DNA from 2 places in the Lysinibacillus sp. NPDC096212 genome. Region 2 is predicted to be linked to the other one. Evidence: predicted binding sites of a transcription regulator. Region 2 holds the regulator's gene; the other holds the start of a gene.
The links. Region 2 encodes CtsR, which represses protease genes until heat stress. Its sites were predicted from a motif close to ATGGTCAATAAAGGTCAAACA; they were not measured.
Positions count from the first base shown of each region.

Region 1 (16,489 bases), on a different contig from region 2:
TTATTTCACATGAATCAATTTATCATGGAATAGTAAATATAGCAACAAGTCCGATGATAGATTCACAAATTTGTCAAATAGAAAGCGATTACAAACAGTATTTTTTCAAGATACGTACTTTTAAACCATTTAGAAATCAAAAAAAATCATTATTCCTTAAATTTTTATTATTTAATTAATCATAGAAAAAAGGCTGTAGTGAAATACCTACAGCCTTCAAAATTAATTATTCAACAATAATTTTTCTAACTCATTTAAACGTTCTTCAAATACTTTACATGCATCATCAATCGGTTTAGCAACGTTCATATCAACACCCGCTGCCTTTAATACCTCAATTGGGAAATCAGAGCAACCTGCTTTTAAGAAGTTATTAATATAACGTTCCACAGCTGGTGTACCCTCTTCTAAAATCTGTTTACTTAATGCTGTTGCAGCTGATTTACCTGTAGCATATTGATACACATAGTAATTATAGTAGAAGTGTGGAATACGAGCCCATTCTAAGCCGATTTCCTCATCTACAACAATATCTTCACCGAAGTATTGTTTATTTAAATTATAGTAAACCTCGGTTAAACGCTCCGCTGTTAGAGATTCACCATTCTTATCCATTTGGTGGATTAGGTGTTCAAATTCAGCAAACATTGTTTGTCTGAAAACAGTACTTCTAAAGCCGTCTAACCAATGATTTAATAAATAAATTTTCTGTTGTGGATCTTCAATTGTTTTCAGTAAATAATCATTTAACAGTTCTTCATTACATGTCGAAGCTACTTCAGCCACGAAAATAGAATAATCACCATAAACAAACGGCTGAGTTTTACGTGAATAATAACTGTGTACACTATGACCAAATTCATGAGCAAGTGTAAACAGATTATTAACATTGTCTTGCCAGTTCATTAAAATGTATGGATTCGTTCCATAAGCACCTGAAGAGTACGCACCACTACGTTTCCCTTTGTTTTCTAGGACATCCACCCAACGGTTATCAAGACCACCTTGAACAATACCTTGATATTCCTCACCTAATGGCGCTAAAGCCTTTACTAAAATATCCTTCGCTTCGTCGTAAGTGACTTTCATATCGACTTCCTTAACAAGTGGAGCAAATAAATCCCACATATGCAGTTCATCCACACCTAAAAGTTTCTTACGTAATGAGATATAGCGCTGCATAGCTGGTAAATGCTTATGGATTGTTTCTACTAATTGGTCATAAACACTTTCTGGAATGAAGTTGTTAGACATTGCTGCGTGGCGTGCAGAATCATAATTACGAATACGTGCGCTGACATTATGCTTTTTAACATTGCCAGTTATTGTAGACGAAAACGTATTTTTAAAGTTACCGTAAGTTTCATACATTGCTTTAAAGGCATTTTCACGAACAGTGCGATCTTTACTTTCTAGAAACTTAATATAGTTACCGTGTGTTAGCTGCACTTCTTCTCCATCTTCATTTTTCACTTTAGGGAAGACTATATCTGCGTTGTTTAACATACTAAATGTATTTGAAGCAGTACCTGTAACCTCAGACATTTGTGCAAGTAATGCTTCCTGTTCTGCTGGTAAAACGTGCGGACGTGCCATCGTTATTTCTTTTAAAGATTGCTTATACAGTTGTAAGTCTTTGTTTTCTGCTAAGTAATGTTCTATTGTTTCTTCACTCAATGATAAAATCTCAGGTGTTAAAAACGATAGGGCAGCTGAGATACTAGTCGCTAATGTTTGAATACGACTATTCATATCCTGGTAGAAGCTATTTGTCGTATCTTGGTCATAACGCATATGAGCATACGTGTAAAGCTTCATTGCTCGTTGATAAATATCATCGTGATAAGTTAGAACTGCTAATAATGCATCTGCCCCATTTTTTACAGTACCTGCATAGCTAGATGCCTTTTTTGCAATTTCTCCAACTTCTTTATACTCTTCTTCCCATAGTGCGTCAGTTGCAAATATATCCTCCAAGCGCCAAGTTAACTCTTCCGGAACTTCATTTCTTACTAAAATTTGATTACTAGCCATGTGCCAGCCCCCTTAATTTGTTAGCTTTTCCTATACTCTCATATTTTCTCAGTATATTGTGGCAATTGCAAATAAATGTGCGTATATTTGCTCACAAATATCCTTTTCTTCATAACTTTTCGCCAGCACCATTCCAAAATTTTTAATTGCTTGTACTGCTTGATTTGTTACCCCTACATTTTGTTGGATTAAAAACGATCGAATAGTTCTCTCCTCTAGTTCATGAGGTTCTAATTGTAATCGACGACAAAAATAGAGGAAAATCGTTTGCCACTCAATAGAAAACATCGGTATCGCTTCTGCATCTTTTACCGGAACACCTACGTAATCAGGCATTGCAGTTAAAGTAAAGCGTAACTCATAACTACTTCATAAAAATGAATCTTGTACTCCATTTTTACTATGTAATAAACGTTGGTATACGAATTGCTTACACTGCTTTTTATAAAGCTGCCAATATAGATGAAATTCCTCTTTCGTAATTGGCTTAGGCTCATAAAAAGGGAAATGTTGCTTGTTAATCGTTAGTTCCTGTACTTTACCTATAAAAGTATACCCATGAACATGAAGAAGATTCGTCCAATAAATAAATCTCGAAGTGTTTGCATCATAGGTCACTAAATAAGTCAAGCCTTGTGCTGTGACCATTATCATCTTTTGCATAATTGGGGAAATAGAAATTTTTTGAATACCTTGTGTAGATTGTTTTTGAGGTGTTTGAAAAAGCCACAATGGCTGTATAGAATTTTTCTCATATCCAGATGTACGCAATAGCCACTTTTCATGGGAAATTGTACTACATTGAAATTCAATAGCAATTTGCTTTTGCTCCTTTATTAGAAGCATATCTGGTCGCTGTGAAAGTTTCTGTAAATAAGGCTCCAGCCTTACTGTATGCCCAAGTTTTCTTAGCCATTCAAATAATTGGACTTTTCCTTGTAAATGAAGTTTTGATTCACCCTCTGCAAATAACTGCTCACAGCTATTATTAGCAATATGTGCGAAATGAGGGATATTATATTGGCCAATCTTTAATTGGACAGGCTGTTGGCATTGGGGACAATAAAATTTCATCTGCCGCCTATATCGTTGTAATTCTTCCCTTGAATACTGGTATGGGAGGAAAATCTGCTGAAGTTCGTTATAGGCCATAAGCATAAAACCATCTCCTTTTTGACTGATTGTAAAGGAGTGTTTTTAAAGCAACAAATAAAGAACTGCTTTTTCTTGAAATTTAAAAATTGTTATCTTTTAAAACGAAATAAAAAGACTGTAAACAAACTTGATAATCACCAAGTTTGTTTACAGTCTAAGCCACTGAATCAAGTACTTATTACTTTAAATAAAATATTTTCGCACTGTTTCAAAGCAATTATATTCCATAATTTTTTCGCCATATTCCTCTAAGCGATGGATTGTGAAATTTGATGGTATTAAAAATTCTTTAATAACGGCATTTCTATCGTGATGATTTAGTTCTTCATCTGCGTTCGCGAAATCAACTACCAAATAGTACCAATTTTCATATTTAAATAATGAGGAATCCACTAATTCATCTGTTATGCGTTTCGCTACAGGGATTAACTCATCAATATCTTTAAATTTATAAACATAAATATCTGTATCCATAAATAACTCTGATTCATCTAAGTCACCAAACTGAGTTAGTTGACTGAGAAGATCTTCTCCAACGTCCTCAAATGGGGCAAACATCTCTTTGTGTTCGCCAAATTGCGAAGAACCATCTAAGGTTTCACCGTCTTTTAAAATATGTGCACGTGTGACAATGATTTCTAAGCCTACTTCAGACGCATTGATATGAATCCAAATAGGACCTTCTACATCAAAGTAATCCTCCGTGTTTACTTCATCAATCATATCCCAAAAAAGTTGTTCACCCTTTGCTCGATTGTACCAAATTTCTTCACGACTATAGCCGCGATCCTCTATATCATTGTACGTAATAAAGAGCTTGAGTGTATTTTCGTTTACACGTTCGATGTCCACTAGACCTCATCTCCCTTCACTGTCATTTGTCGAAAAACAGTTTTGTTTCATTAGTATGCTTTTATTCATTGTTTTTAACCTCATACCCCGTTTTTGTTTTTCAACCTTTGACCACACTACAGTAAAACCGTTGAGCAACCGAAATCAAAAATTAATTGTCCACAGTTGTCTCTAATTATATTGTATGCTGTTCTGTCATAAAATGAAAAGGATATACACCGTTTCACAGAAGATATTTGAATTATTGAAATTGTAGTAAACTATTAAGTTTAAATCAAGTTTAACATACTTTACGGAAATATATGACTTTTCCCTACTATTTATTATACTTTATATAGAAGGTTTTACATAAGTAAAACACAAAAAAATAGATGTCACTATATGCTTGATGCATATGTAACATCTAATACTTATTCTATGCAGAATATGGAGATATTAGTTCACCATGCGCTGTGCTTCTTGCAATTGATACGCACGAACCTTACGAGGTAGGAAACGACGAATTTCATCCTCATTGTAGCCAACTTGTAAACGTTTCTCATCTAAAATGATTGGACGACGTAATAAACCTGGATACTCTTGAATTAACTCATATAAACGTTGTAATGGTAAGCTTTCAACATCAACATTCAATTTCTGGAAAATCTTTGATCGAGTTGAAATAATTTCGTCCGTACCATCCTCTGTCATACGCAAAATCTCTTTAATTTCACTAATGCTTAATGGTTCGGAAAATATATTACGTTCTGTATATGGGATTTCATGCTCCTCTAACCATGCTTTCGCTTTTCGGCAAGACGTACAACTTGGTGATGTAAATAAAGTTACTATCATACTGACACATCCTTTCCTTTTAATCATTATCTATAAACCAGCGTGTTAAATTAGAATTAATGTAATGTAATCTACATACCATTATACAGTACTCTGTGATGTTTGAATATAGTTCCAATAAAAAAAAGAATAACCCTATCACACGAAATTTTCTGTCTATTTATATAACTTTTCAAAGCAGGTTACTTCTTGGCATGTCTAATGAACTACTAATAATATTCCCATTCGCAGCACGTTTTAAACACTCATTTCGTGATTATTTTTGTTCTCATTTAAAAAATTTAAACGAGAATATTGTCAGTTCCGTGTGTACAATATAGACGTATATTTACTAATATTGGTTGCATTTTCAAATAAATAGTTTGTTACCATAACGTGTGGTTGATCTCCGTTCCGGCTGGGCGCTTTGTCGCTGACGCTTCGCTTTCGACAGAACACATTTATTGCTGCACGGAAATAAAAAACCAGCGAAAATAGCATATAATTTTTTTCCAATAATGAACACCGCCAAAAGTCTGACTTTACCCACTTGCTTTTTACCGATCCTTTATAATATAATTTTTTGCAATCAATCAATTATGTCTTTGGTGGGTTCACCTCATCTATACAGATGGAAGACGGTTATTGAACTAAATAAAAAAACGCTGACGAAGAGTAGTACATATGCATTTTACACGTTAAGAGAGTCTGTGGTTGCTGCAAACAGATCGTGTAAGCATTTGGAATGGACTTCCGAGTTAGCTTTGTGAACGTCTTAGTTTCCTTACTGGAGTCTATTAGCAAAGCTCGTCCCTTCACGTTACGAAGCAAAGTGGCCGATTTAGGCAAGCTGGGTGGTACCGCGGATTCAAACATCATTCGTCCCTTCATTAGAAAACTAATGAGGACGCATGATGTTTTTTTATTTTGGATCAACGGATCAGATCTTATGTAAAGACTAGCTGAGGTAACAAAATTCAAGGAGGAAATGACAATGACAACTATTTTTTCAGGCGTACAGCCAACAGGTATTGTAACTCTAGGGAATTATTTAGGTGCGTTTAAGCAATTCCCTGCATTACAAGATGAAGGAGATGCTGTTTATTGTATCGTCGATCAGCATGCAATAACAGTGGCACAAGATCCCAAGGAATTACGTCAAAATATTCGCAACCTAGCAGCTACGTATATCGCTACTGGAATCGATCCTAAAAAATCTACATTATTTATTCAATCAGAAGTGTCAGCACATGCACAGGCAGGCTGGATGCTACAATGTGTCGCATCGATTGGAGAGCTTGAACGTATGACACAGTTCAAGGATAAATCTCACGGTAAGGAAAGCGTATCTGCCGCTCTACTAACATATCCACCATTAATGGCAGCAGACATCCTTTTGTATAATACAAACATTGTCCCTGTTGGTGATGATCAGAAGCAGCATATTGAACTTACTCGTGATCTAGCAGAGCGCTTTAACAAACGTTATGGTGACGTTTTAACGATTCCTGAAATTCAATTACCAAAAGCGGGAGCTCGTATCAAATCACTACAGGAACCAACTAAGAAAATGAGTAAATCTGATCCAAATACAAAAGCGACAATCAAGCTTTTAGATACAGCGAAAGATATTGAGAAAAAAGTTAAGTCTGCTGTTACTGACTCTGATGGTATTGTGGCATTTGATGTAGAAAATAAACCTGGTGTTTCTAATTTACTAACAATCGAATCTGCCATTTCAGGCGTATCAATTGACGACCTTGTAAAAAAATACGAAGGCGTTGGCTATGGTGGTTTCAAACAAGGCGTTGCAGCAGCTGTTATTGATCACCTGACACCAATCCAAGAGAAGTTCTATAATTTGGTAGAATCATCAGAATTAGATATTATTTTAGACGCAGGTGCTGAAAAGGCAAATGCAATTGCAAGTGCTACATTAAAACGCATGGAAGAGGCAATGGGCCTTGGTCGTGCACGTCGCTAAAAAGAAGACTTTATCATAAAGATGATTGTAAGAGCTTGGCCAAAAAGAGAGCAACATAAGAGTTACATTTTATCTTTTTCATTGAAAGTTTTATCATAACCAAGATCAAGCACAACAGCGCATAACACAATGGCTGAACCAATGGCCATATAAAATGCTGATGTTTGTGCCATGAACTTAAAAACTACTAGCCAGGAATATCCGAGTGTCCGATAATTCAAATACAAAATGAGATTCCCTACTGAGAGAATCAATAAGCCATAGCTCATTAAAAATAAAAAGAGTCGGAACAAGATAAGGGCATCCTTTCTATTTCTTCTTAATTATCATCTATTCACAAAACTATAAAAAAAGACGTCAGCCACGTAAATTGGCTGACGTTTTTTTATGTTGTTGAAAGACTAATCAAACAGAATAGACTTATAGCAGTGAAGCGACTGTACATCTGTTGTTACTGCCACTATTTTTCCGCATATAAAGACGTTTTGCTGCAGAGCGGTTGATTGGAGTGGAGACTGGGCGACTCCTTGGGGATCAGCGTCACAGATGAGACCCTGGAGCGAGCACCGCGAGTGAAGCGGCTCATCGGACGCCCCCAGGAAGCTTTGCTCTGTGCGAAAGCGAAGCGACAGCAACAAAGCGCCCAGTCGGAACGGAAATCAACCCCTCGTTTTGCGGAAAAGCCTTACTTTATTTAATATGATGACACCTTAATTAACTGCCTGTAAAAGCCCGAATGGTGAACTATAAAAATCAGTGGGAGATGAAACCCACTGATTAAAGTTTTACTTTATTATTCCTCGATTTTTTTGAATAGTAGACTAGCGTTGTGTCCACCAAACCCAAGTGAATTACTCATAGCATATTGAATCTCTGCTTTTCGAGCTTCATTCGGTACATAATCTAAATCACAATCTGGATCTGGATCTGTTAAATTAATTGTCGGTGGTAAAATGCCTTCTTTCAGTGCTAGCGCTGTGAAAATAGCTTCAACACCACCAGCTGCACCTAATAAGTGACCTGTCATTGATTTTGTAGAACTCATCGCAAGCTTATAGGCATGTTCACCAAAGACTGTTTTTACTGCCTGTGTTTCAAATAAATCATTATATGGTGTGCTTGTTCCATGTGCGTTAATATAGTCTACTTGAGAAGCTTCTACGCCACCATCAGTTAAAGCTTGCATCATTGCACGAGAAGCACCTTCTCCTTCTGGAGCTGGAGCTGTAATATGATGCGCATCCCCTGTTGCACCGTAGCCAAGAACTTCTGCATAGATTTTTGCACCGCGGGCTTTTGCGTGCTCATACTCTTCCAAAATAACAATACCCGCACCTTCACCGATGATGAAACCATCGCGATTCTTATCGAATGGACGGCAAGCTGTTTCCGGATCTGTATTTAAAGATAATGCAGTATTTGCGCAGAAGCCTGCTACTGCCATCGTAACGATCGGCGACTCTGCACCACCAGAAATCATAACATCTGCATCGCCACGCTCAATTACTTTAAAAGCATCCCCAATGGAGTTTGTACCTGAAGCACAAGCAGTTACTGAACAAGAGTTAATACCCTTTGCTCCAAAGTGAATCGATACTTGGCCTGAAGCCATATCTGGAATCATCATTGGAATAAAGAATGGACTTACACGTCTTGCTCCACGCTCTTGGAAAGTTAAAAACTGTTGTTCATATGTTTCCATCCCACCGATTCCAGAGCCAATCCAGACACCTGCTCGTGGTGCTAGTTCTTCATCGATTGTTAATTGTGCATCTTCCATCGCCATGATAGACGCTGCTAAGGCATACTGTGTAAAACGATCCATTTTACGGGCTTCTTTACGTTCGATATACTTTTCTATATTAAAATCTTTTATTTCAGCAGCAATTTTCGCTGCGAAAAGATCTTTATTTAAACGTGTTAACTCGCCAACGCCAGATTTTCCAGCTTTAATGTTAGTCCATGTTTCTTCGATGCTATTTCCTAGTGGTGTAACTGCGCCAATTCCTGTAATTACTACTCGTCGTTTACTCATTGTCTTACTCCCCTCAAGCATTTTTCGTTTTTATTTTCCCCATCTTATTGTAACGGCGCCCCATGTTAAGCCACCACCAAATCCAACAAGTACTAATAAATCATCATCTTTTATCTTACCTGCTTCAAGCTCATCTACCAAGGAAATACCAATAGATGCTGCCGACGTATTCCCATATTTGTGAATCGTTTTTGACATTTTTTCCGGTGGTAGCTCTAAACGCTCACGAGCTGATTCCATAATTCGAATATTCGCCTGATGCGGCACTAAAAAATCTACGTCTTCTTTTGTTAAACCTACTTTTTCTAAAACGTTTACTGCAGATTCACCCATTTGACGAACGGCAAACTTAAATACTTCACGGCCATTCATAGCGATTGTATCTTGCTGTGTTAAATACAAGTTCTTTCCACCTGTGCCGTCAGCTCCAAGCTCAAATGATAAAATACCTCTACCTTCTGATACTGGACCAACAATCGCTGCACTTGCACCGTCACCGAATAATACAGCAGTATTGCGATCTTCCCAATCAAGTACTTTCGACAGCTTTTCAACACCTACTACTAAGACATATTTATAAGCATTTGATTCTACAAATTGCTTTGCTGTCACTAAACTATATATAAATCCTGCACAAGCAGCCGCTTGATCCATCGCAGCTGCATTGACTGCTCCGATTTGCTCCTGAACCATACATGCTACACTTGGAAAGTTTTGATCTTGTGTTACAGTTGCAACAAGGATTAAGCCTATTTCCTCTGGCGTAATACCTGCTTTTGCAATAGCCTCCTTAGCAGCAGCTACTGCTAAATCTGACGTATCCTGATCATCTGCGGCAAAACGACGTTCTTCAATCCCCGTGCGTGTTCGAATCCATTCATCCGAAGTGTCCATCATTTTTTCTAAATCAAAATTTGTAACGACCTTCTCCGGAACGTATTTGCCAATTCCTATAATACCAGCGTTCATTTAGCAACCCCTCTGCTTTCTTACTATCAATTATTAGTAACTGGTCATAATTATAACTCATAATGAAGGAGAGGTGCAAGATGAATTAAATTTAACGTCTTAAAACTAGTAGTATCAATGGTCTCCAATCAGCTTATATACATGCCATACGATTTAACAAATGTCATCTACAACTTTTAGAACTGATGCAGGAAAAAGCGTATTTTTGAGGATAAGTGAGGCTGAAAAATTTAATAATGGTGGTTAATGAAAAAAGCTGCAAATAGATCTGCAGCTTTAGTCTAACAATTGCTATTATCAACATCGTAAAAGTCGATATCGTAAAAAGATGAAAGGTGGCTCGCATGAATCTGCGTACGTCCAAACTATTCTCTAATAGGTCGTTAAGGATCACGTTTTCTTTTGAACACTTAGTGCTCTGAAGAAATCGCTTGATGGGTTGCAACACAGAAGGTTTCAAACGACGTGTTGTACGTTTCTTTTTGTTAGGTTTGCTACCGTAGTTGTGCCAACGTAATGGCTGACGCTTTAATCGTCTGGTGTTGCGGTGGTGTTTTTGATTCAATAAACAACGTTGAGTAATACGCATCCGCAATGGTAATCAAGTAAATCACAAAAAGTAATTGTTTCATTCAATGGTTCAAAAAATTCATTTCTCCCTTTATTCAGTTCTATAAAATTAGAATTGTCTAGTTATAATACGAATGGTACGTAGAAAAGTTTCAAATTAATAATGACCAACGCATCACAGATGACCAAAATAAGCCACCTCGGTATGAAATAACTTAGAACTACAACATTGGTTTGAATAATAGAACAGCAGGAAATCGAAAATAGATATGAACCAATCGAATATTTTGCCATCTAAAATGTTCTCAATTGATGATTATCGTTGTTACAAATTCGCCATGTTTCACAGAAAAGGTTCTTTTTTTTTCGATTTATGTTATGATATGATAATGATATAAAAAAGTTCGGTTGAGGTGAAATTAATGCAATATATCGTAACATTCATATGGTCATTCCTACTAGTTTCAATGGTAAACTACGTAGTAAGCGCTGTACTTGGTGCAGATTTTGATTTCCAAACTGCTGTTGTCACATCAGTTGTATTTACAATTCTTGTTTTCATCATCGGTGCAGTTATTCCAAACGAGTCAACTCCAGAAGCTGCAGACAATCATTAATTCAACTAGAAAAAACCTGTTTCGCTCAATGCGGAACAGGTTTTTTTGTTATTTTTCAACGATGCATTGGCCATCATGCATTCTAATGTGCAATGTTTCTCCTGGTAATACTTCACCACGAAGCAATTCTTTTGCAACCGCAGTTTCAATATAACGTTGCACGAAGCGTTTTAGTGGTCTAGCGCCAAACTGAGCATCTGCTCCTTGTTCTACAACCCAGTCAATTACATTTTGTTCTACTTGTAAAGTAATTTCTTGCTCTGCAACTCGTTTGATAAGCTGTTCGACATATTTCCAAGCAATCGCTGTGAAGTGCTCAGCCGATAGTGCATGGAACATAATGATATCATCCATTCGATTTAACAGCTCTGGTTTAAAGTGTTGACGAAGTGCAGCCATCACTAAATCCTCAACTGCTACATCTTCTTCTTTTGCTTCCATTAAATAGTTTGAGCCAATGTTAGAAGTTAAAATAACCACTGTGTTCGTAAAGTTGACCATACGACCTTGGCTATCCGTAATGCGTCCATCATCTAAAATTTGCAGTAAAATATTTGCAACATCAGGGTGAGCTTTTTCAATTTCATCTAATAATACTACTGAATATGGATTTCGGCGAACAGCTTCTGTTAATTGTCCACCTTCTTCATAACCAATATAGCCTGGAGGTGCCCCTACAAGACGTGATACACTATGCTTCTCCATATATTCACTCATATCAATGCGAATAAAATGATCCTCAGAATCAAACAGCTGTGCCGCTAGTGCCTTCGCAAGCTCTGTTTTACCAACACCTGTTGGCCCTAGGAATAAAAAGCTACCAATTGGTCGATGCGGGTCTTTAATACCAGCTCGAGCACGCCATACCGCTTCTGTAACAAGTTGTACAGCATTATCTTGTCCGACTACACGCTCATGCAATGTATCTTTTAAGCGCAATAATTTTTCACGCTCACCTTCTACTAATTTCGTCACTGGTATCCCTGTCCAGCGTGAGACGATAGATGCGATTTCATCAGCTGTTACCTCTTCACGTAAAATACGTGATTCCGTACCATTCTCTAATTGTTTTTCCATCTCTTGAATTTCCTTTTCAAGCGTAGGAATTTTCCCATGACGTAGTTCGGCTGCTTTATTTAAATCATATTTACTTTCTGCTTCATCTAAGTCACGACGGTATTTATCTAGTTTTTCACGTTTTTTCTGAATGCCATGTAACGCCCCTTTTTCGGTTTCCCATTGTTTAAGCATACCCTCAGAAGATTCTTTCAGCTTTGTTAATTCATCACTGAGTTGCTCTAGTCGCTTTTTGCTTGCCTCGTCCTTTTCTTTACGTAGTGCTTGTTCCTCAATTTCAAGTTGCATAATACGGCGTTTTACTGCATCCAATTCCTGTGGCATGGAATCAATTTCTGTTCGAATCATCGCACATGCTTCATCGATTAAATCGATGGCCTTATCTGGCAGGAAACGCTCTGTAATATAGCGATCTGAAAGCTCTGCTGCCGCTACAATCGCACGGTCATGAATGCGTACTGCATGATGTAACTCAAAGCGCTCTTTCAAGCCTCGTAAAATGGAAACTGTATCTTCAATAGATGGCTCACGTACAAGCACTTGTTGGAAACGACGCTCTAAAGCAGGATCTTTTTCAATATACATACGGTATTCATCTAATGTTGTAGCTCCGATACAATGTAGCTCACCTCGTGCAAGCATTGGCTTTAGCATATTCCCAGCGTCCATCGCACCTTCCGTTTTACCAGCGCCAACAATCGTATGAATTTCATCTATAAATAAAATAATGCGCCCCTCTGAGTCTTTTACCTCTTTTAAAACACCCTTTAAGCGCTCTTCAAATTGTCCTCGATAACTAGCACCTGCTATTAAGGCACTCATATCTAACTCATACAGTATGCAATCCTTTAACCCCTCAGGCACATCGCCCTTTACGATACGTTGGGCTAATCCTTCTACAATAGCTGTTTTACCAACCCCAGGCTCACCTATTAAGACAGGATTATTTTTCGTTTTACGTGTTAAAATCCGAATAACATTCCGAATTTCTTCATCACGGCCGATTACCGGGTCCATTTTACCGTTTTTTACTTCTTCAATTAAATTACGTCCAAATTGTTCTAATGGTTTTTTGTCATTTGTTTGTTGAAATTGCATATTTAGCACTCCTTTTCAATAATGTTAAGCGGAATCCCGTTCGCCATTCTGTTTCATTAAAAATGTTTGACCTTTTTTGACTAACTTTATTTTACAACACACGACAAATCATAGCAAAGAAATAGTCCTAAAATTTCTTCACTTATAACTGGAAAATTACGTTATAATAAAAGTATATTTCTTAGATTTAGTAAATTGTTCACCTTATTTTGTAATAATTAAACAATTTTTACGTAAAAAGAAAGAGATGTGTTGAAGATATGACTATTATGGATAATATACAAGAAAAATTTCACGATCTTTTTCAAAAACACGGTGTTTTTATTAAAGTGAATAAGGATAGTAAAATTTTTTTAGAGGGCGAACGTGCGAAAGAAATTTATTATATAAAAACAGGAGCAATCTCGATTAGTCAGGAAACAGAGAATGGGAAAGAATTAACCATTCGTATTTGTGGTCCAGACAGTATTATTGGAGAAAGCTCATTATTTTGTAACCTTACGTATAATTCTATGACTGCTAAAGTTTTAGAACCCTCTAGTTTATATGTACTAAGCCGTGAATCATTGGAACTTTTACTAGTGGAACAACCTAATTTAATGGTGGAATATATGAAGTGGTTGCAAACAGAAAATTTAAAACATCAAAGTCGTTTGCGCGATTTAGTTTTAAATGGTAAAAAGGGCGCTTTATTTTCAACACTTATCCGCCTTTCAAATACTTATGGTAAGCCTTTAGAAAATGACACTATTTATATTGATCTCCCATTAACAAATACAGAAATCGCTAATTTATGTGCGACGAGTCGAGAAATGATTAATCGCATGCTTAATGACTTAAAGAAGCAAAATATCATATCCTTCGAAAAAGGTTATATTACCATTCACGATTTACAATTTTTAAAGGATGAAATCGCCTGTGAAAATTGTCCGTTACAAATATGTCGTATTGATTAATAGCAACATGCAAAATCCCCGCTTATGAGTTATAAGTGGGGATTTTGTGTTCTATTATGTAAAGAAATAAAGTAAGACTCTTCTGCAAAGCGAGGGGTTGATTTCCGTTCCGACTGGGCGCTTTCCTGGGGGCGTCCGATGAGCCGCTTCGCTGCGCTGCAGGGTCTCATCTGTGACGCTGATCCCCGAGGAGTCGCCCAGCCTCCACTCCAATCAACCACATCACATAGCGTGTATCTTCTTGCATGTTACTAAAATTCATAGTGATACAACAAAAAACTTTAGCAACAATGTTTTGTCTGTGCGAAAGCGAAGCGACAGCAACAATTGTTGTATTTCAGATAGTAAAGCGTCAGCAACACCAGATATACAATAGCGTCATTATTATAAGTTTCTTCTGTTGTTTTATGATGAGTAGCTTGGAACAGAAATCTTCTTCATTTAAAGCACGCCACAGTCACAAAGATTACTTTAACTATTTTGTATTTCAAAAACAGAAAAAATCCCCGCTTATGTGTTATAAGCGGGGATTTTTTATCGTGCTTTAAGTGGACTTAGCGTACACCTAATGCCATTTTGGCATAGCGTGACATTCTATCTTTTGACCAAGGTGGATTCCATACAATGTTGACATTTGTACTTTTCACCTCAGGAAGCTCACCTAAAGCTGTGTTCACTTGATCAACAATAACAGGTCCCATTGGGCAGCCCATAGACGTTAGCGTCATTGTAACGGTTGCTACACCTTCTTCATCTAACTCTACATCATATACTAAACCTAAGTTGACGATATCAATACCAAGCTCAGGGTCAATTACATTTTCTAATGCACCGAACATGCTGTCTTTCATATCTTGATCCATCTGTATTTCTCCTTCCGTCACAGTGTTAACTTAATCATAGCAGATGCATCTTATTATGCCAAATGCTGTGCAAGCCATTCAGTTGCTGCTAACATACCATCTCGTGACACAGCATGGCCCGCTCTTTTATTAGCTAAGAACTTTAAGTCTTCTGGATTTGTTTCATAATAATTGCGTAAAGTTAAATAAAAATTATACGTTTCATTAAAAGGAACGGTTTTATCTAATTCCCCATGCCAAAATAACACAGGTCGTCCTGCGAATTTTTCTGGTGTTAGGCTGACATCATATTTAGCAAGAAGTTCATTCGTTTGTTGTACTTCTTCTTCTGACATTGGCCAATTCACACCGCTTTTAGCGAATTGCTGTAATTGATACTCCGCTAATTTAAGAAACCCTGGTGCACCCATGCATACTGCTGCTGTTTTAATCCAGTCATAACGCTTTAAACAGCCTGATGTTACAATTCCACCCATCGATGTACCAGCAACGCCAATTTTATCATCCACTAATAATTTTTTATTCTTTAATTCATTATATAATTGTTCAACTTCATGAATAGAATTTAAAACAATATCCCAAAAATGTAAGCTCATTTTCATCTCAGATAGTCCTTCACTACGGTCGCCATGTAATTTTGCATCTGGTAATAGGACACGCACCCCGTTGCCTACTAATTGGTATGCATAATGTAAGTTATGTTCTTTTGCGCTCATAAAACCATGTAAAAAAATAACTACTGGGGTTTTTTCATTCATATTTTCTGTATGTATATGTAATAAAGGAATATCTCCCCACAATTCTTTTTCAACAATCATCTTTGTCACTCCCAACTTTTGTCTATCTTTATGTTAGCAAACTTTTCTCTATGTGACAAAATTTTGACGTATGGTTTACAAAGAGATACTATTCAAATTATAGGAAAGGGGCAATGAGCTATGAAACCGCATTTAATCGTTTTAGACTTAGATGGTACGTTATTAACGGACCAACAACAAATTTCAGCCAAAACTAAAAAAACATTATTGCAGGCAAAGGAACAAGGTCATCAAGTGATGATTGCTACAGGTCGTCCTTATCGTGCGAGTGATATATACTATCACGAACTTGGCCTTACAACGCCCATCGTGAATTTTAATGGTGCTTACGTCCACCACCCGAAAAATGCTGCTTGGCAGACTAAGCATACTCCTATTGATTTAGGCGTAGTGCATGATGTCGTTGATTCCATCAATAGCTATCAATACGAAAATATCATTGCAGAAGTTAAGGACGATATTTATGTGCATACAGAGAATGAACGGATATTAAACATTTTTAATATGGGGAATCCAAAAATTACTCTTGGAGACCTCTATACCCATTTACTTGATAACCCAACTAGTTTACTGATTCAAGCGAATGAAGTAAATTCCACGATTATCCGTGATCATTTACAGGCTGTTCATGCAGAGGTCATTGAACAT
Region 1 is NZ_JBIWFQ010000024.1:20,556-37,044, reverse strand. It holds gene pepF (oligoendopeptidase F) at 223-2,034, opposite strand; gene ACIQ7T_RS20180 (hypothetical protein) at 2,083-2,322, opposite strand; gene ACIQ7T_RS20175 (competence protein CoiA) at 2,404-3,192, opposite strand; gene mecA (adaptor protein MecA) at 3,373-4,041, opposite strand; gene spxA (transcriptional regulator SpxA) at 4,477-4,872, opposite strand; T-box leader at 5,511-5,744, shown strand; gene trpS (tryptophan--tRNA ligase) at 5,849-6,838, shown strand; gene fabF (beta-ketoacyl-ACP synthase II) at 7,632-8,873, opposite strand; gene ACIQ7T_RS20150 (beta-ketoacyl-ACP synthase III) at 8,904-9,842, opposite strand; gene ACIQ7T_RS20145 (YjzD family protein) at 10,835-11,029, shown strand; gene ACIQ7T_RS20140 (ATP-dependent Clp protease ATP-binding subunit) at 11,078-13,204, opposite strand; gene ACIQ7T_RS20135 (Crp/Fnr family transcriptional regulator) at 13,474-14,160, shown strand; gene ACIQ7T_RS20130 (metal-sulfur cluster assembly factor) at 14,715-15,023, opposite strand; gene ACIQ7T_RS20125 (prolyl oligopeptidase family serine peptidase) at 15,077-15,841, opposite strand; gene ACIQ7T_RS20120 (Cof-type HAD-IIB family hydrolase) at 15,962-16,489, shown strand, end outside.
Region 1: the regulator CtsR is predicted to act here: its motif matches at 13,268-13,288, upstream of ACIQ7T_RS20140 (ATP-dependent Clp protease ATP-binding subunit).

Region 2 (16,489 bases):
GATGTCTCAAAGGCTGTTGGACGGACAGTGGATCGTAAAATTGTGTTAGCCATAGCTAGCAAATATGTGGCATCTGGAAAACCTTTTGATTCTGTTAAATATAAAGAAGTATTACAAGAAATGAAAAAGCAAACTTCATGGACATCTCCGTTAAGAACAACGGTAGGTTATAGTATTGCTGCAAATTTATTGGAGCAAGAAGATACAGAACAAGCAGTAAAAAGTTTACTGAATAACGTTAATATAATGAAGGAAGCAAAATTTAGAAGTGGGAACTTTAGTTTTATTGGTGCACAGTTTTTAACTGAAGAGGACAGTGAGAAGCGTGCACATGCACAGGCAGCACGTGCATTATTTGATGCAATCCGTAAACATCATAAGTTTTTAACGTCATACGATGATATTCCTTATGCAGTATTGTTAAGCAGCCCCTCTGATGATGTTGAGCTACGTGCGGAAACAATGAATCGTTATTATAAAGAATTACGTACGTATAATTTTAATGCGGGTAATGAGCTTCAATGGCTATCGCAAGTACTGACTTTCTTATCAGCTCAATATGATAAGAAACTAGTGCCAAGTGTTGTGACAATCCGTGACACACTAAAGAATCAGGATGTAAAGGTCAAGACGATGCACTATCCTTTACTTGGCTTTTTAGCAATCCTTGAAGTGAATCAAGCACAGCTTCAACAGATTGTTGATTTATATCATGAGTTAAAGGGTATGAAACTTCTAAAATGGCATCGTGAATTTGTGTTATTTATGGCCATTCAAATTGCTATTTATGATATGGCGCAGGTGCAACAATCCTTATCAATGACGATCATGTCATCTATTGAATTATTGATTCAAGCACAGCAAGCAGCGATGTTCGCGGCAGTGGGTGCAGCAGCTGTAGCATCAAGTTCTTCGTGATAAAATAAAGAAGAACTTGATTTTTGGAGGTGCATTTGAAGGATGAAGGAAACAAAGCTTTGGATGAATGGCCAGTGGCAGAACGCAAAGGAAACATATGAGTTGAGATCGCCCTATAGTGGTGAGGTTATTGCAAAGGTAGCTAAGGCGTCGATTTCTGACGTTGAGCAAGCAATAGAAGGTGCACAGGAGGCATTCCAAACGTTTAAAAAGACAACAGCCTACGAACGTGCCGAAATATTATATAAAGTGGTCGACATCATGCGCCAGCGGAAAGAGGAGTTAGCGGAAATTTTGGCCTTAGAGGCAGGTAAGCCAATATCGGCAGGTTTAACTGAAATAGAACGTACAATAGCAACCTATCAATTTGCAGCGGAGGGTGCTAAGCAAGCAAAGGGTGAAACGGTACCGATGGATGCTGCACCCGGGGCAGGAGATCGTATCGGCTGGACAAAACGAGAACCTCTAGGTGTAATTTCAGCCATTACACCATTTAACTTTCCATTTAATTTAGTGGCACATAAATTAGGTCCTGCTTTTGCAGTTGGAAATACGGTTGTCTTAAAGCCAGCTACGCAAACACCATTAAGTTCTATCGTGATGGCGGAAATTTTCCAGCAAGCGGGTCTACCTAATGGTGCGCTTCAAATTATTACAGGTAGCGGAGGGGAGCTAAGTGATACACTTGTGACCCACCCACTTGTGAAAAAGGTGACATTCACGGGAAGTGGTAAGGTTGGATTGGGCATTAAAGAAAAAGTAGGCTTGCGTAAAGTTACTTTAGAGCTTGGTTCCAATGCTGCAGTAATTGTCGAGCCATCGACACCAATTGATAAAATTATTTCGCGTTGTGTCGGCGGTGCCTTTAATTTTGCTGGCCAAGTTTGTATCTCTTTACAACGTATTTATGTACACGCATCTATAATTGATGAATTTACAAAGGCGTTTGTAGCTGAGACAGAAAAATTAGTGGTAGGTGATCCGCTAGATACAAATACTGATGTTAGTGCAATGATTAATCCAAAAGAAGTTGAACGTATTCGTCAGTGGATTGAGGAAGCAAAGTCACAAGGTGCGGTAGTTGCAACAGGAGGGACATTCACAGAACGTGCTTTAACGCCAACTGTTATGACGAATGTGACGGCGGATATGAAAATTGTTTGTCAGGAAACATTCGCGCCAATCGTCTCAATTGTTTCATATGAAACATTAGATGACGCTATTCGACTAGTGAATGAGTCGGAACTTGGCCTAAATGCTGGAATTTACACGAATGTGTTACCTGATGCATTACGTGCAGCTGATGAAATACAGGCAGGTGCTGTTATTATTAATGATATTCCGACATTTAGGGTTGATAATATGCCATACGGTGGCGTAAAAATGAGTGGTTACGGACGCGAAGGTATTAAGTGGGCAATTGAGGAAATGACAGATATGAAATTTATAACGATGAAAAAATCTTTCTAATTTGCATCAACTCTTTTTCTACGATACGATGACGAAAGAACATTCATGAAGGGAAGTTGCAAGAACTATGACAAACAACGCAATACCGATGGGCCAGTCACGTACTGTTCAAACGCGTCTCGTATTACCGCCAGATACAAATAATCACAACTCCATTTTCGGTGGAAGAGTGTTAGCTTATATTGATGAAATTGCTGCTATTACGGCAATGAAGCATGCGAAAGGGCATGTAGTTACAGCCTCTATTGATTCGGTTGATTTTTTATCGGCAGCACATGTAGGGGATATTTTAGAAATTGAAAGTATTGTTTCGTCAACTGGACGTTCTTCAATGGAAGTTTACGTTCGAGTTATTTCACGAAACATTGAAACTCGTGAGGAAAAATTAACGACGGAATCTTTTGTAACGATGGTTGCAGTTGATGATGACGGTAAACCTAAGCCAGTTCCTGCAATTTATCCTGAAACAGATGCAGAAAAACGTCTGTTTGAAACCGGCCCTGCAAGACGAGAACATCGTAAACAAAAACGGGAATTACCGCATTAACAGTGAAAAGGGAAATTGACGAATACTGTCAATTTCCCTTTTTCGTGCTTACATTTTTAACTCATTTACCACATTAATAAGTGAATCGGAAGAAGAAGAGACTAGTGTAGCTCCTTGTGACAGTTCAGTAATCAGGTTAGAGATTGCTGAAATATCTCTTGATGTATTTACATACTGCTGTTGAATTCCAGAAACAGCATCGGCGATATCATTAAATGATTTAGATAAACTGTTTTGAGTATCTACGCTATGTTGAATCTTTTGATCAACGTTAATAACTGAATTCGACATTGTTGTAATATTACTTTCTGTTTCTTTAATGAGATGAGAAACATTTTGTACAGCATTTTTTGTTTCTTCTGCAAGCTTCCGGACTTCCTCTGCTACAACAGCAAAACCTTTACCATGCTCACCTGCACGAGCTGCCTCGATAGAAGCGTTCAATGCTAATAAGTTAGTTTGATCGGCAATCCCTGTAACTAGCCCTACAATCTCTGATATTTTTTGAGAAGATGTGCGTAACTGGTTCATCGTAACTTCGAGACTGTTTACACTTTGCAAAATAACCTGTATTAAATCATTTTGATCTTGTAGCTGCTGCTGTCCGCGTCTGGATTTTTCCTGTGTATCAGCAACGAAGGTTAAGCCTTGCTTAGTAGCTACTGCGATATCGTCCGTTTGAGAAGAAATGACTAATAAAGAAGCTGCTGTTTCTTCACTAATCCCATTGAGTTCCTCTGCCGTTTTTTGAATGGTCGTAACAAGTGCATGTTTTGTGTCATCAGCTGCTGCTCGAATGCGTTCCTCTTCTTTTTCATAGGCTTCGATTACAAGCTGCTGCTCGAAGTTAATGATTTTGCAGAAGGCATTGATAGCACGTATGGCATCATGTTTCGATAAATCTAACTCATTTGTAAAGCGTGTAAATGTCGTTGTTAATGACTGGAATGAGGCGATATACCACTTCGATTGTAGACCAATTCGAACATGGACTTCGGCGATTGCCTTCCGTTCATCAATATAAGAGTCATTAATATGACTTTCAAAAATGTCACTCAAGTGCTTATGTAAAGTAACTTTTAAACGATCGATTTGTGACGTTCTGTTTATAATATCTAACAAATCTTGGCTCAAACTAATGGCTGCATAAAATTGATCCACCATTTCAGGAACTAAATCCTTAGCTAAAGGCTGTAGTTGTTTAATGATGGCTAAATCCTCAATTGTTAAATCTAAAAGCTGCAACTGTTTTAGAAGTCTTGGATGATTTGATACATCCAATTGTACATTGTGCTTATAATTTTCAGGTGCTAATGTAATTGAGTAGCTAGAATCGTTCTTTTTTGTAAACCAACTCATTGTCGTTTGCTCCATTCTTTATAAATGCATAGTAAGTATATAAAAAATCGAATTGCTTAGTCTGTTAATTTTTCGAAATATATGGTATTTAGTCTATTCTACTATTTTTTGTAGTAAATTTGGTTAAAATTTTACTTTATTTCTTTATTTTTTTATAGGTATTATAGATGACTGTCGATTAAAAGACATGAAATAGACTATTAAAAAGGTAATAGGTAAATTGAATTTGAAATAGGAAACCTGTAAAATACGAACTGTTTAGGTTGAACGTAACAATAGTTTTGGGGAGGTATTACATGGAAAAGAAACGTTTCAAATTTGTTATTCCGGTTATGGTAATTGTAGCAATTGGATCGGTTTACATGTTACGAAACTACTATGCTGAAGTACCAGACTTAGATCAACTATTAATTACTGTCTGTGCAACATTAGTATCTGGGGTACTCGCTTACTTTTTATTTCCACAGCAAGGCGAAGATAAAATTGATGATCGTGGCCCTTACTGACAGTAAAAAGGCACCTTAGAAAAATCTCTAAGGTGCCTTTAGCTTGTCGACAAAAGAATAGCTGGCTGATTGCTTGGCTTCGATCTGTGATGTTGGTCCCAAAGGAGTTATTAGCAATAAACTATCATTTTAAGATTTAAATAAACCGAACCATCCTTTAAGTTTAAAGACTCCCAACATAAATAAAACGATAAGAATCATAATTCCGAGTACAATAAAGTAGCTAAATTTCCCGTGTAGCTCTGGCATATAGTCAAAATTCATTCCATAAACACCAGCAATAAATGTCAGAGGAATAAAGATTGTTGAAACAATTGTTAAGGTCATCATGATGCCATTCATGCGACTAGAGCTCATCGCCATATAACTATCACGCATATCCGCCGTGAGCTCACGGTTGGATTCGATCATTTCGGTGAGTTTAAGTAGATGATCGTAAATATCTCCGAAATAAGCTCGCTCTGATTTCTTTAGTGAAAATCGGTAAGAGTTAAGGATACGATATAATAGATCGCGCATTGGTAAAATGGTGCGTCGTAGATCAAGCAAATCACTACGGAATTCAAACACAACTTTCATAGCATTGGGGTTACTTTGATAAGTAAGCTCATCTTCTAGTGCATTTAAATGATCCTCAATCTTATAGACAAGCGGGAAATAGCTATCAACGATTTTATCGATTACCTGGTATGTTAAATATACTGTGCCGCGTTCCCAATTCTTTGGCTGTTTTTCTAACATCATTTGTACTCGATCTATTTCCGGAGCTCCGTTTTTATGAAATGTGACAATAAATTTATTAGAAACAAAAATGTTTACTTCCTCAGCTGTTAATTCTTCGTTAACTCTTTGGATAACAAAGAAATGGAAATCATCATAAAAATCGAGCTTTGGCCGCTGTAAACGCATTAAACAATCTTCTATAGCGAGTGGATGAAAGTGGAAAAATGTATCTAACAGTAGTTCTTCCTCATCGGTCGGACAATTAAAGTCGACCCAGTACCATTCAAATTCGTTTTTGTATATATCTTCAAGCGGAAAATCCTTTATAAGCTTTTGATCTTTTGTAATTCCAATTGTGCGTATCACAGCATTCACCTCAATCCTGTTCATTCTATCCTAACAGGTGTATATATCTTCAAAAGAAACTTTCTTTATAACATATCCAACCACCAAATAAAGTCGTAGCAAAGAACCTAGATGGTTTTGTAAAGCCTGCCTGCTGTAATAGTGATAAAATGTCCTCTTCACGCATAAATGAAAGAGAACGTATGGATTTCTCCATTTCCGCTACGTCTGATGGTGATAGCTTTGTATGTTGTAGCCAATAAGCACGCCATAGATCAAATTGTAGCTCAGTTTCTATGGAACCAGGTTGCCCGTATTTTGAGACGAGGACAAATGGAGCACCGGGCTTTAAATTATTCGCTATTTCTTTTAATGTTGCAAGCTTCTCTTGATCATCTTGTATGAAATGAAGCACTAATAAACAGCTTGCTGCATCAAACTTCTCTGTAGGTAGCTGAGTGTCCAGTATAGTTCCTTGATATAAAGAAATATTATTAGGTAGAGATTTTAAACGTTCACTAGCTATTTGCAGCATCGATTCTGACGGATCTAAGCCAACAAATGACCAATGAGGTCTTTTCTCAGCGAGCTGTAAAATTTCATTGCCGCTTCCGGAGCCAACTACTAAAAATTCAGCTTTTTCATGTAACGCAGATTGGTAAAAGGTTTGTGTCAAACGTAGCATTGCATCATAGCTTGGGAGCGTGCGACGAATACCTTTTTCGTATTCGTTTGCAAGTTTGTTATTAAATTCCATCGGGTATCACATGCCTTTCAAAAAAATTTTTAAAATCCAATTTATATTTGAAACTATTTAAGGAGTAGGTCCGTAAATAGTAGTACATAAAATAAAAAATCAAATGGAAGGGTTGATATAAATGGAAACTAAATGGTCTAAGGTAATCATACACGCAAGTGCGTTTTTTGCGCCATGGTTAGTACCAATTATATTTTTCTTAATTGGCTCGGATGAAGAGGTAAAGAGTCTCTCTGTGCAAGCTTTATTGTTCCAAGTTGTGATGATAGTGTTACTTACAATTTCGGGTATTTTCAGCGTCCTACTCATTGGGATACCGTTCTTGATTGTATTTGGTATTATGTATTTTATTGCGCCAATTATTGGTATTGTGAAGGCTTTATCTGATGAGCCTTGGCGTTATCCAATTGTTGGTCGATGGGTATAATTTTTATAGACGCAAGTATATGCTAGTTGCATATGCTTGCGTTTTTTCTATTGCTGAAACGGGTATCTTATAACTAAGGACAGGGCACTTTAATTTTTCTATGTGCGAATTAATTGCAATTATTTTCAAGCGTTTTGTATAATATACTCAAAGAAAGTCAAAGATAGTCAAAGTCAGTGGAGTAAGCGAGGTGTATTCCTAAAATGCGTAATATATCAGACATCATAGAAGGCTACTTAAAGCAAGTACTTGAATTAGGTGGAGAAGGGCATATTGAAATAAAACGTAGTGAAATCGCAGATAAATTTCAATGCGTGCCCTCACAAATAAATTATGTAATCAATACAAGATTTACTGCCGAACGAGGTTACCTTGTTGAAAGCAAACGTGGTGGTGGTGGATACATTCGAATTTTACGTGTCCGCGCGAATTCACAAATTGATTTAATCGATGATGTCCTCAGGCAAATAGAAGGTGGGGCATCGCAAATAATGGCAGAAGATTTAGTGTATCGACTAATTGATGAGCAGGTAATTTCAAAGCGAGAAGCGAAAATAATGTTAGCAGCAGTTGATCGCTCAACTATCGATTTGCAACTCCCGTTACGGGATAACATTCGAGCAAAAATTTTACGAGCGATGCTAACAACGATTAAATATGAACAGCAAAAATAAAAGAGGTGATGGAAATGATATGCGAACATTGCAAGCAGCGTAATGCGACAGTTACCGTAACACAAGTTCAAAGTGGCCAAAAAGTGGAGCATCATTATTGTGACGTCTGCGCCTCGCAGTTCCATCCATTTCATGCTGAATTTAAGCAAGAGCCAGTATCTATTCAACAGCTATTATCTAATTGGTTTGGCTCCCCTACATGGCAGCAACAACAAGTGGGTGAAAAACAGCAGGCACCACCACAACCGCAAACTTGCCCACAATGTGGATTTACCTATAAACAATTTTTAAAAGAAGGTAAATTTGGATGCCCTAGCTGCTATGACACCTTTAGCGAGCATTTGCCGAAGCTCTTTAACCGTATTCAGGCTGGCCCTCAACATATAGGGAAAATGCCCGGTGCTCGAAACAATGTTCATGTCATCAAAAAGCAAATTGAAGATATTCGTAAACGTATGAAAATTGCTGTAGATGAAGAACAATTTGAAGATGCAGCAAAGCTTCGTGATGAAGCGAAGGAACTTGAGAAACAGCTACAATTTGAAGGTGGTGATGTGTCGTGATGATTGAGTCGTTTTTAGAGCGTGCTACACCAATATGGATGAGTGTAGAGGACGATTATTCAGATATTGTCATAAGTACACGCATCCGCCTTGCGCGAAATTTAGATGGTTATCGTTTTCCATTAGCCTTTACAGAGGATGAAGCATTACAGGTGGAACAGGCAGTTACACATGCAATTAAGGATAGTACAGAACTTCGAGAAAATTATTCATATTTTGCTATTAAAGACTTAACGTCTTTACAGCGTCAAATACTTGTGGAAAAGCACTTGATTAGTCCTCAGCTTGTAAAAAAAGAGCGAGTTGGCTCCATGCTCTTATCTGATGACGAATCAACTAGCATTATGGTGAACGAAGAAGACCATTTACGCATTCAATGTATGACAGCGAGTTTTCAACTTCAAAAGGCATACGAGCAAGCTAATAAAATTGATCGTACCCTAGAGAAAGCATTGCCTTACGCATTTCGAGATACATTTGGTTATTTAACAAGTTGTCCAACAAATATTGGTACTGGTTTACGAGCATCTGTCATGATGCACCTGCCGGCCCTTACACTTACGGGTCAGATGAATCAAATCATTAATGCAATGACACGATTAGGAATGACCGTAAGAGGAATATATGGGGAGGGTAGCGAAAATATAGGGAATGTTTACCAAGTGTCAAATCAGATTACACTAGGAAAAACAGAGGATGATATTTTAGCCGATATCCAAAGTGTCGCTGAAAAAATAATTCAAAAAGAACGGCATGCAAGAGGTAAGTTAATGGAAAAAGCAGAGCTTGCCTTAGAAGACCGTGTATACCGTGCTTTAGGGACATTAACTCATGCTCGAATTTTAACGAGTGAGGAGGCTGCTACCTGTTTATCTAATGTTCGTTTAGGGGTAGATTTACAGTTAATTGAAGGTATTAAAGCGACTAAATTAAACGAATGTGTAGTTAGTATGCAACCTGGATTTTTACAGAATTACGCAGGTGACGTTTTGCCACCTACTGAGCGAGATCGCGTACGAGCGGAAATGCTTCGTGAGGCACTATCTCGAGAAAATATGAGTAAGCCTATTATTCGGGGAAAAGGAGAGGATTCATTTGATGTTTAATCGTTTTACACAACGCGCGCAAAAAGTATTACAGCTTGCACAAGAAGAGGCAATTCATTGGAAACACGAATCAATTGGAACAGAGCATATTCTATTAGGCCTTATCCGTGAAGGTGGCGGTATTGCTGCAAAAGCATTAGAAGCCATTGATATTAGTCCTCAAATGATTGAAGCAGGTATTGAAGAGCTTGTAGGGAAAGGTAAAGAGGATGTTGGTCCGATTGTCCACTACACACCTCGAGCTAAAAAGGTAATAGAACTATCTGTTGATGAATCACGTAAATTAGGTCATTCCTATATCGGCACAGAGCATTTACTATTAGCGCTTATTCGTGAAGGTGAAGGTATAGCGGCCCGTGTATTAAATAATGCTGGTGTCGGATTGAATAAGGCTCGTCAGCAAGTGCTATTGTTATTAGGCAATAACGATAATGCTCAATCTGGTCAACAAGCTGCACAGGCTGCCAATACGCCAACATTAGATAGCCTTGCGCGTGATTTAACGCAAATTGCTCGTGAAGGCACTTTAGATCCAGTCATTGGTCGAAGCAAAGAAATTACACGTGTTATTGAGGTTCTGTCACGTCGTACAAAAAATAACCCTGTATTAATTGGGGAGCCAGGTGTTGGTAAAACAGCTATTGCTGAAGGCTTAGCACAGCAAATCATTAATAATGAAGTGCCAGAAATTCTCCGTGATAAACGTGTTATGACACTTGATATGGGGACAGTTGTTGCTGGAACAAAATATCGTGGTGAATTCGAGGATCGCTTGAAAAAAGTAATGGATGAAATTCGCCAAGCAGGAAATGTTATTTTATTCATCGATGAATTGCATACATTAATCGGTGCAGGTGGTGCGGAAGGTGCCATTGATGCGTCGAATATTTTAAAACCATCTTTAGCCCGTGGCGAGCTTCAATGTATTGGTGCAACAACTTTAGATGAGTATCGCAAATATATTGAGAAGGATGCGGCATTAGAGCGTCGTTTCCAACCAATTCAAGTTGATGAGCCAACTGTAGAAGAAGCGATTCAAATTATTCAAGGTTTACGTGATCGTTATGAAGCACATCACCGTGTGAAAATCACAGATGAAGCAATTGAAGCGGCAGCAAAAATGAGTGATCGATATATTTCTGATCGTTTCTTACCAGATAAGGCGATTGACTTAATCGATGAAGCGGGTTCTAAAGTACGCTTACGTTCATTCGCAGTGCCACCAAACTTAAAGGCACTTGAAGATAAGCTTGAAAATGTGCGCTCTGAAAAGAATGCTGCTGTCTCAGGTCAAGAATTTGAAAAAGCAGCGTCATTAAGAGATACAGAGCAAAAGCTAAAAGATGAAATTGAAACTACGAGAAAAAATTGGAAGGAAGAACAGGGTAAAGCTGAGTCAAAAGTTACAGTAGATGATGTAGCAGCGGTAGTATCTATGTGGACTGGAATTCCAGTTTCAAAAATTGCTTCAGAAGAATCTTCTAAGTTATTACAACTTGAAGAAGAGTTACACAAACGAGTTGTAGGTCAAGGAGAAGCGGTAGAGGCAATTTCTCGCGCAATACGTCGTGCAAGAGCTGGTTTGAAAGATCCGAAACGACCAATTGGCTCATTTATTTTCTTAGGCCCTACAGGGGTTGGTAAAACAGAGCTTGCTAGAGCACTAGCTGAGGTTATGTTTGGTGATGAGGACGCAATGATTCGCGTTGATATGTCTGAGTACATGGAAAAACATTCGACTTCACGTTTAGTTGGTTCACCTCCAGGCTATGTAGGCTTTGATGATGGCGGTCAACTAACAGAAAAGGTTCGTCGTAAACCGTATTCAGTAGTATTACTAGATGAAATTGAGAAGGCTCATCCAGATGTTTTCAATATCTTACTTCAAGTACTTGAAGATGGCCGTTTAACAGATTCTAAAGGTCGAGTAGTAGATTTCCGCAATACAGTTGTTATTATGACATCAAACGTTGGTGCAGATGCTTTAAAATATCGTAAAAACCTTGGTTTCAATGTAGGTAGTACTGATACGAAGTATAAAGATATGAAGGGTACAATGCTTGAGGAATTGAAAAAAGCATTCCGTCCAGAGTTCTTAAACCGTATCGATGAAATGATTGTCTTCCACTCACTAGAAAAAGAACATTTAAAAGAAATCGTAGCAATGATGGCGAATGCTTTAACAAAACGTCTAAAAGAGCAAGACATTTCGTTAGAGTTAACGGATTCGGCACTCGAGAAAATTGCTGAGGAAGGCTACGATCCTCAATACGGTGCTCGTCCACTACGTCGTTCATTGCAAAAACAAGTAGAAGACCGATTATCGGAAGAACTGCTGAAAGGCAATGTAGAGAAGGGCAACCAAGTTATCATTGATTACGTAAATGATGAGTTTGTTGTGAAGAAAAAAGAGGAAGTTTCTACTTCTAAATAATCTTCATCTGTGGGGGGCTTCTCCATCTCCCCTCTGCCCGTTAAATGTTTATTTAAAAAGGACAGCGAGGCTTTAAGTGCCAAGCTGTCTTTTTTTATGTACAATAATAAATATAAGAACAAATATTCGAGGTGGATGCAATTTGGCAAAGAAAAAAACAAAATTTGTATGCTCAAGCTGTGGCTATGAATCTGCAAAATGGATGGGAAGATGTCCAGGGTGTGGGGAATGGAATAAGATGGTTGAAGAGGTGGAGGTCGTCGCGAAAGGGCCACGTGGGGCATTCCAACATTCTGCTACGGTTACCCAAAAGGCTCTCCCTATTATGCAGATTGAAGCTGCTGAGGAATCACGAGTTGCAACAGAAATGGGTGAGCTTAACCGAGTGTTAGGTGGAGGCATCGTGCCGGGTTCTCTTGTGTTAATTGGGGGAGATCCTGGGATTGGGAAGTCGACGTTGTTATTACAAGTATCTGCATTGCTATCGAATAAAGGGCATCGTGTGCTCTATATTTCTGGTGAGGAATCCATCCGTCAAACAAAGCTACGTGCAGAACGTTTAGGAGTGGTATCACAAGAGCTGTATATCTATTCTGAGACGAATTTAGAGTTTTTAAATCAGACCATTGACGATGTGCAGCCAAAGTTTGTTATTGTCGATTCTATTCAAACTGTTTTTCATCCGGAAGTAACGAGTGCACCTGGTAGTGTATCACAAGTGCGTGAATGTACAGCAGAACTTATGCGGATTGCAAAAACGAAAGGAATTGCAATTTTCTTAGTTGGACATGTAACAAAAGAGGGACAAATTGCAGGACCACGTATTTTGGAGCATATGGTTGATACAGTATTGTATTTTGAAGGAGAACGCCATCATAATCACCGTATTTTACGCAGTCAAAAAAACCGTTTTGGCTCTACGAATGAAATTGCTATCTTTGAAATGCTCCAGGGGGGCTTAAAGGAAGTGTTAAACCCGTCTGAGTTGTTCTTACAGGAGCGTTCACAGGGAGCGGCAGGGTCAACAATCGTAGCCTCAATGGAAGGTACACGGCCAATTCTAGTTGAAATTCAGTCACTTGTAACACCAACAAGCTTTAATTATCCGAAACGAATGGCAACAGGTGTCGATCAAAACCGTGTACAACTGCTTATGGCCGTTCTTGAAAAGAGAATGGGCCTCATGCTACAGGCTCAGGATGCATATATTAAAGTTGCTGGCGGCGTGAAGCTTGATGAACCTGCAATTGATTTAGCTGTGTTAACAAGCATCGTTTCAAGTTTTAAGGATCAAGCTGTCAGAGCAACGGACTGCTTGATTGGGGAAGTAGGTTTGACAGGCGAGGTGCGTCGTGTATCTCGTATTGAACAACGTGTGATTGAGGCAGCAAAGCTCGGATTTAAACGGGTCTTCATACCGGCTTCGAATATCGGTGGATGGGATTTCCCGCAAGGTATTGAGGTAGTTGGTGTGGAAACGATAAAGGATGCATTGACTGCTTGCTTTAGAGAGCTATAAAGAAGCTTGTGCATGTTGGACAATGTTCTGACATGCACTTTTAATTTATTTCAGCGGGTGTACAAACACCCGCTGAAATAAATTAAAGCCTAAGGCGGATGTCACGGAAATCGGCAAGGAGTTCTTTGTGAATGCACAAAGCCGATTCCGGACGCAATTATGCCGAGGCATAATTGATTTGCAAACTTTTGTAATTCAGAGATAGAAGGTAGGAAACTCTAAGAGGGGAAACGGCGTCTAAGATAACGTCTGTGAAAAGGCTCCTTTAATGCCCAGCAGATGCTTAAGCATTTCTAATTTGAGTGTGAAGGATTTCGGTAATTGGTTTCCTCTTTCATTAGAATCGAAATGATTGTTCAAAAGAAGAGATATAATGATGCTTTGGTGGGTTCATAAAAGATTTTCTACAGTAAACTATGTATAATTATATATTAAAAATGGGAGGTGACAGTTTATGAAAAAATTTGTTCAAATTGCTTTTTTACTGATTGGAGGAGCATTAGGCCTTGTTTTCTTACCGCCATTATACGAATTGCTTCATTTATCATCTAATCCTTGGCTTGATAATCCCTACGTATCAGTAGCTTTAGGAGCGCTTTTACTGTTTACACTATCGTTTGCCTTTTCGGATTATTTCGTAAGGCTTATTAGTTGGATGGAAGAGGTGCTATTTAAAGTACCTGTTGGAGATTTATTATTTGGTACACTGGGACTTATTATCGGGCTAATCGTTGCTTATTTTTTAGGCTTTGCAATTGATAGTATGGATTTACCGAAATTTACAAAGGTTTTACCAGTTATACTGTCATTTGTGCTTGGCTATTTAGGGTTCCGTGTAGGCTTTAAAAAGCGAGATGAATTAATCCAGCTATTTACGTTACGTGGTAATAATACGAAGAAAAAATTAGCGGAAGGTGTAGAGCCTCAAGAAGTACGAGGCAGCTATAAACTGTTAGATACTAGTGTTATTATTGATGGTCGTATTGCAGATATTTCTGAAACAGGCTTTATAGAAGGTACTCTAGTTGTACCTCAATTTGTCCTTACTGAGCTTCAGCATATTGCTGATTCTTCGGATACATTAAAGCGTACAAGAGGTCGTCGCGGCTTAGATATTTTGAAGAAATTACAAGATGAACGTATGACGAAGGTACAGATTTCGGAAGAGGACTTTGAGGATGTGCAAGAGGTTGACTTAAAACTAGTACGCCTTGCAAAGAAAATGGGGCACGATACACAAATTGTGACGAACGACTTTAACCTGAACAAAGTTTGTGAGCTCCACCACGTTAAAGTGCTGAACATCAATGATTTAGCAAATGCAGTAAAGCCTGTCGTAATTCCAGGTGAGGATATGCAAGTGATGGTCATTAAAGATGGCAAAGAGCATAATCAAGGGGTTGCCTATTTAGATGACGGCACAATGATCGTTGTTGAAGGTGGACGTAGCTATATAGGACAGGCAATTACAGTAACCGTAACAAGTGTTCTTCAAACATCAGCAGGTCGTATGATTTTTGCTAAACCAAAGGATGACTAGGAAGTGGGAAATGTGCAATATGAAGTAGTGTTGCCTGCTGCGGGAAGCGGAAAGCGAATGGGTGCAGGGCAAAATAAGTTGTTTTTAAATCTTTTAGAAAAACCGATCCTCATACACACGCTGGAGGTATTTGAACAGGATAGCCAGTGTACAGGTATTTGGCTTGCAGTGAAGCCTGAAGAGCGTGTATTTATTCAAGAAATGCTAGAGAGGTATGGAATTACTAAAGTTAAAGGTTTACCTGATGGTGGTGCAGAGCGACAGCATTCCGTCCATTCGTGCATGAAAGAAATGAAGCAGGTTGATATTGTGCTTGTGCATGATGCTGCGCGTCCATTTATTACGCATGATATTATTGCGAATCTTGTACAAAGTGCGCATGGATTTGGCGCTGCGATTGCGGGAGTTCGTGCGAAGGATACAATGAAAAAAGTACGCAATGGTATTATTGAAGAGACAATTGATCGAGAAAGCTTATGGATGATTCAAACGCCACAAGCATTTCAATTTGATTTGATTGTCGAGGCGGAGGATGTCGCTGAGAAGGTAGGCTTCCTTGGAACCGATGAAGCAATGCTTGTTGAACGTCTCGGACATGAGGTGCATATTGTAGAAAGCAGCTACGAGAACGTAAAGATGACAACGCAAGAGGATCTAGTTTTCGGTGAAGCGATATTGCGTAAACGTGCTTTGTATGAGAATAGTTGAAGTGAGATATATTAGGTAAATTAAAATGGTAGCGGCTAGAGCAGCTATACAAAATCCCGTAAAGAAGTAGCACTATAACTTCTTATGGGATTTTATTTTAACTTCTTTCAGCTATGTTCTTAAATGCTTCAATTCCTCAAAATGTAAAGCTGTTAAGAAACTCTTTTTGCAGAGAAAATCCACTATTTCATAATACTCTTTAATTCCTCTATAAAAGCAGGGCGCTTTGGGTAAGTTTGCAGTAAATCAGTAATCAACCGTTCAGCTTCTACGGTATAGCCAGCCTTACGCATAATATTGATAGAACGACAGACATCTTTATAATTTTTTCGATTAGCGGAAGATTGAGCATCGATAGTGACGGCGTCAATAAAGAGTGCACAAACTTCTTCATAGTACTGCTCTTTAATGAATTGATAATAGTCCTCTATTCGTGTTGGGTATTCTTTGCAATAGTCTAGAATACGTTTAGATTGCTGTTCCTCTACAATAAGTCTTGCATATAATTGTGAATTGGTAAGGCTGTTTAATAATTCTTCCAGAACCTCCGGCCATTGTTCAGTAGAGTGAAGAGCTTTGAACTCCTTGTAAAAATCATAATCACCCTGTTGTAATAGCGTTAAAGCTAATTCGCGCATCTCTTCTGTATGCCCTAAATGCTGATGAGCTAGAAAGGCATAGCGTTGCCACATGCTCACAATTCCTGGGAGTTGTTGATCTTGCTGGATCCCATCTGCTGTTAATTGTAATATTTTTTCATATTCACCGCGGTTAATGGCAGATTGAATAATTTGTTCACGCATATGGTAGTCCTCAATATGCTTCTCCAAAAATGCCTCTACTTCCTTACTGCTGTATTTATTCTGTAATAAGTGAAGCTCAACTTGATTTAA
Region 2 is NZ_JBIWFQ010000007.1:119,954-136,442, forward strand. It holds gene ACIQ7T_RS09495 (DUF4003 family protein) at 1-918, shown strand, start outside; gene ACIQ7T_RS09500 (aldehyde dehydrogenase family protein) at 961-2,388, shown strand; gene ACIQ7T_RS09505 (acyl-CoA thioesterase) at 2,456-2,935, shown strand; gene ACIQ7T_RS09510 (protoglobin domain-containing protein) at 2,984-4,294, opposite strand; gene ACIQ7T_RS09515 (hypothetical protein) at 4,591-4,800, shown strand; gene corA (magnesium/cobalt transporter CorA) at 4,930-5,889, opposite strand; gene ACIQ7T_RS09525 (class I SAM-dependent methyltransferase) at 5,939-6,625, opposite strand; gene ACIQ7T_RS09530 (magnetosome magnetite crystal formation protein family) at 6,747-7,052, shown strand; gene ACIQ7T_RS09535 (CtsR family transcriptional regulator) at 7,256-7,726, shown strand; gene ACIQ7T_RS09540 (UvrB/UvrC motif-containing protein) at 7,741-8,289, shown strand; gene mcsB (protein-arginine kinase McsB) at 8,286-9,395, shown strand; gene ACIQ7T_RS09550 (ATP-dependent Clp protease ATP-binding subunit) at 9,385-11,829, shown strand; gene radA (DNA repair protein RadA) at 11,972-13,348, shown strand; gene ACIQ7T_RS09560 (PIN/TRAM domain-containing protein) at 13,803-14,888, shown strand; gene ispD (2-C-methyl-D-erythritol 4-phosphate cytidylyltransferase) at 14,901-15,596, shown strand; gene ACIQ7T_RS09570 (SWIM zinc finger family protein) at 15,779-16,489, opposite strand, start outside.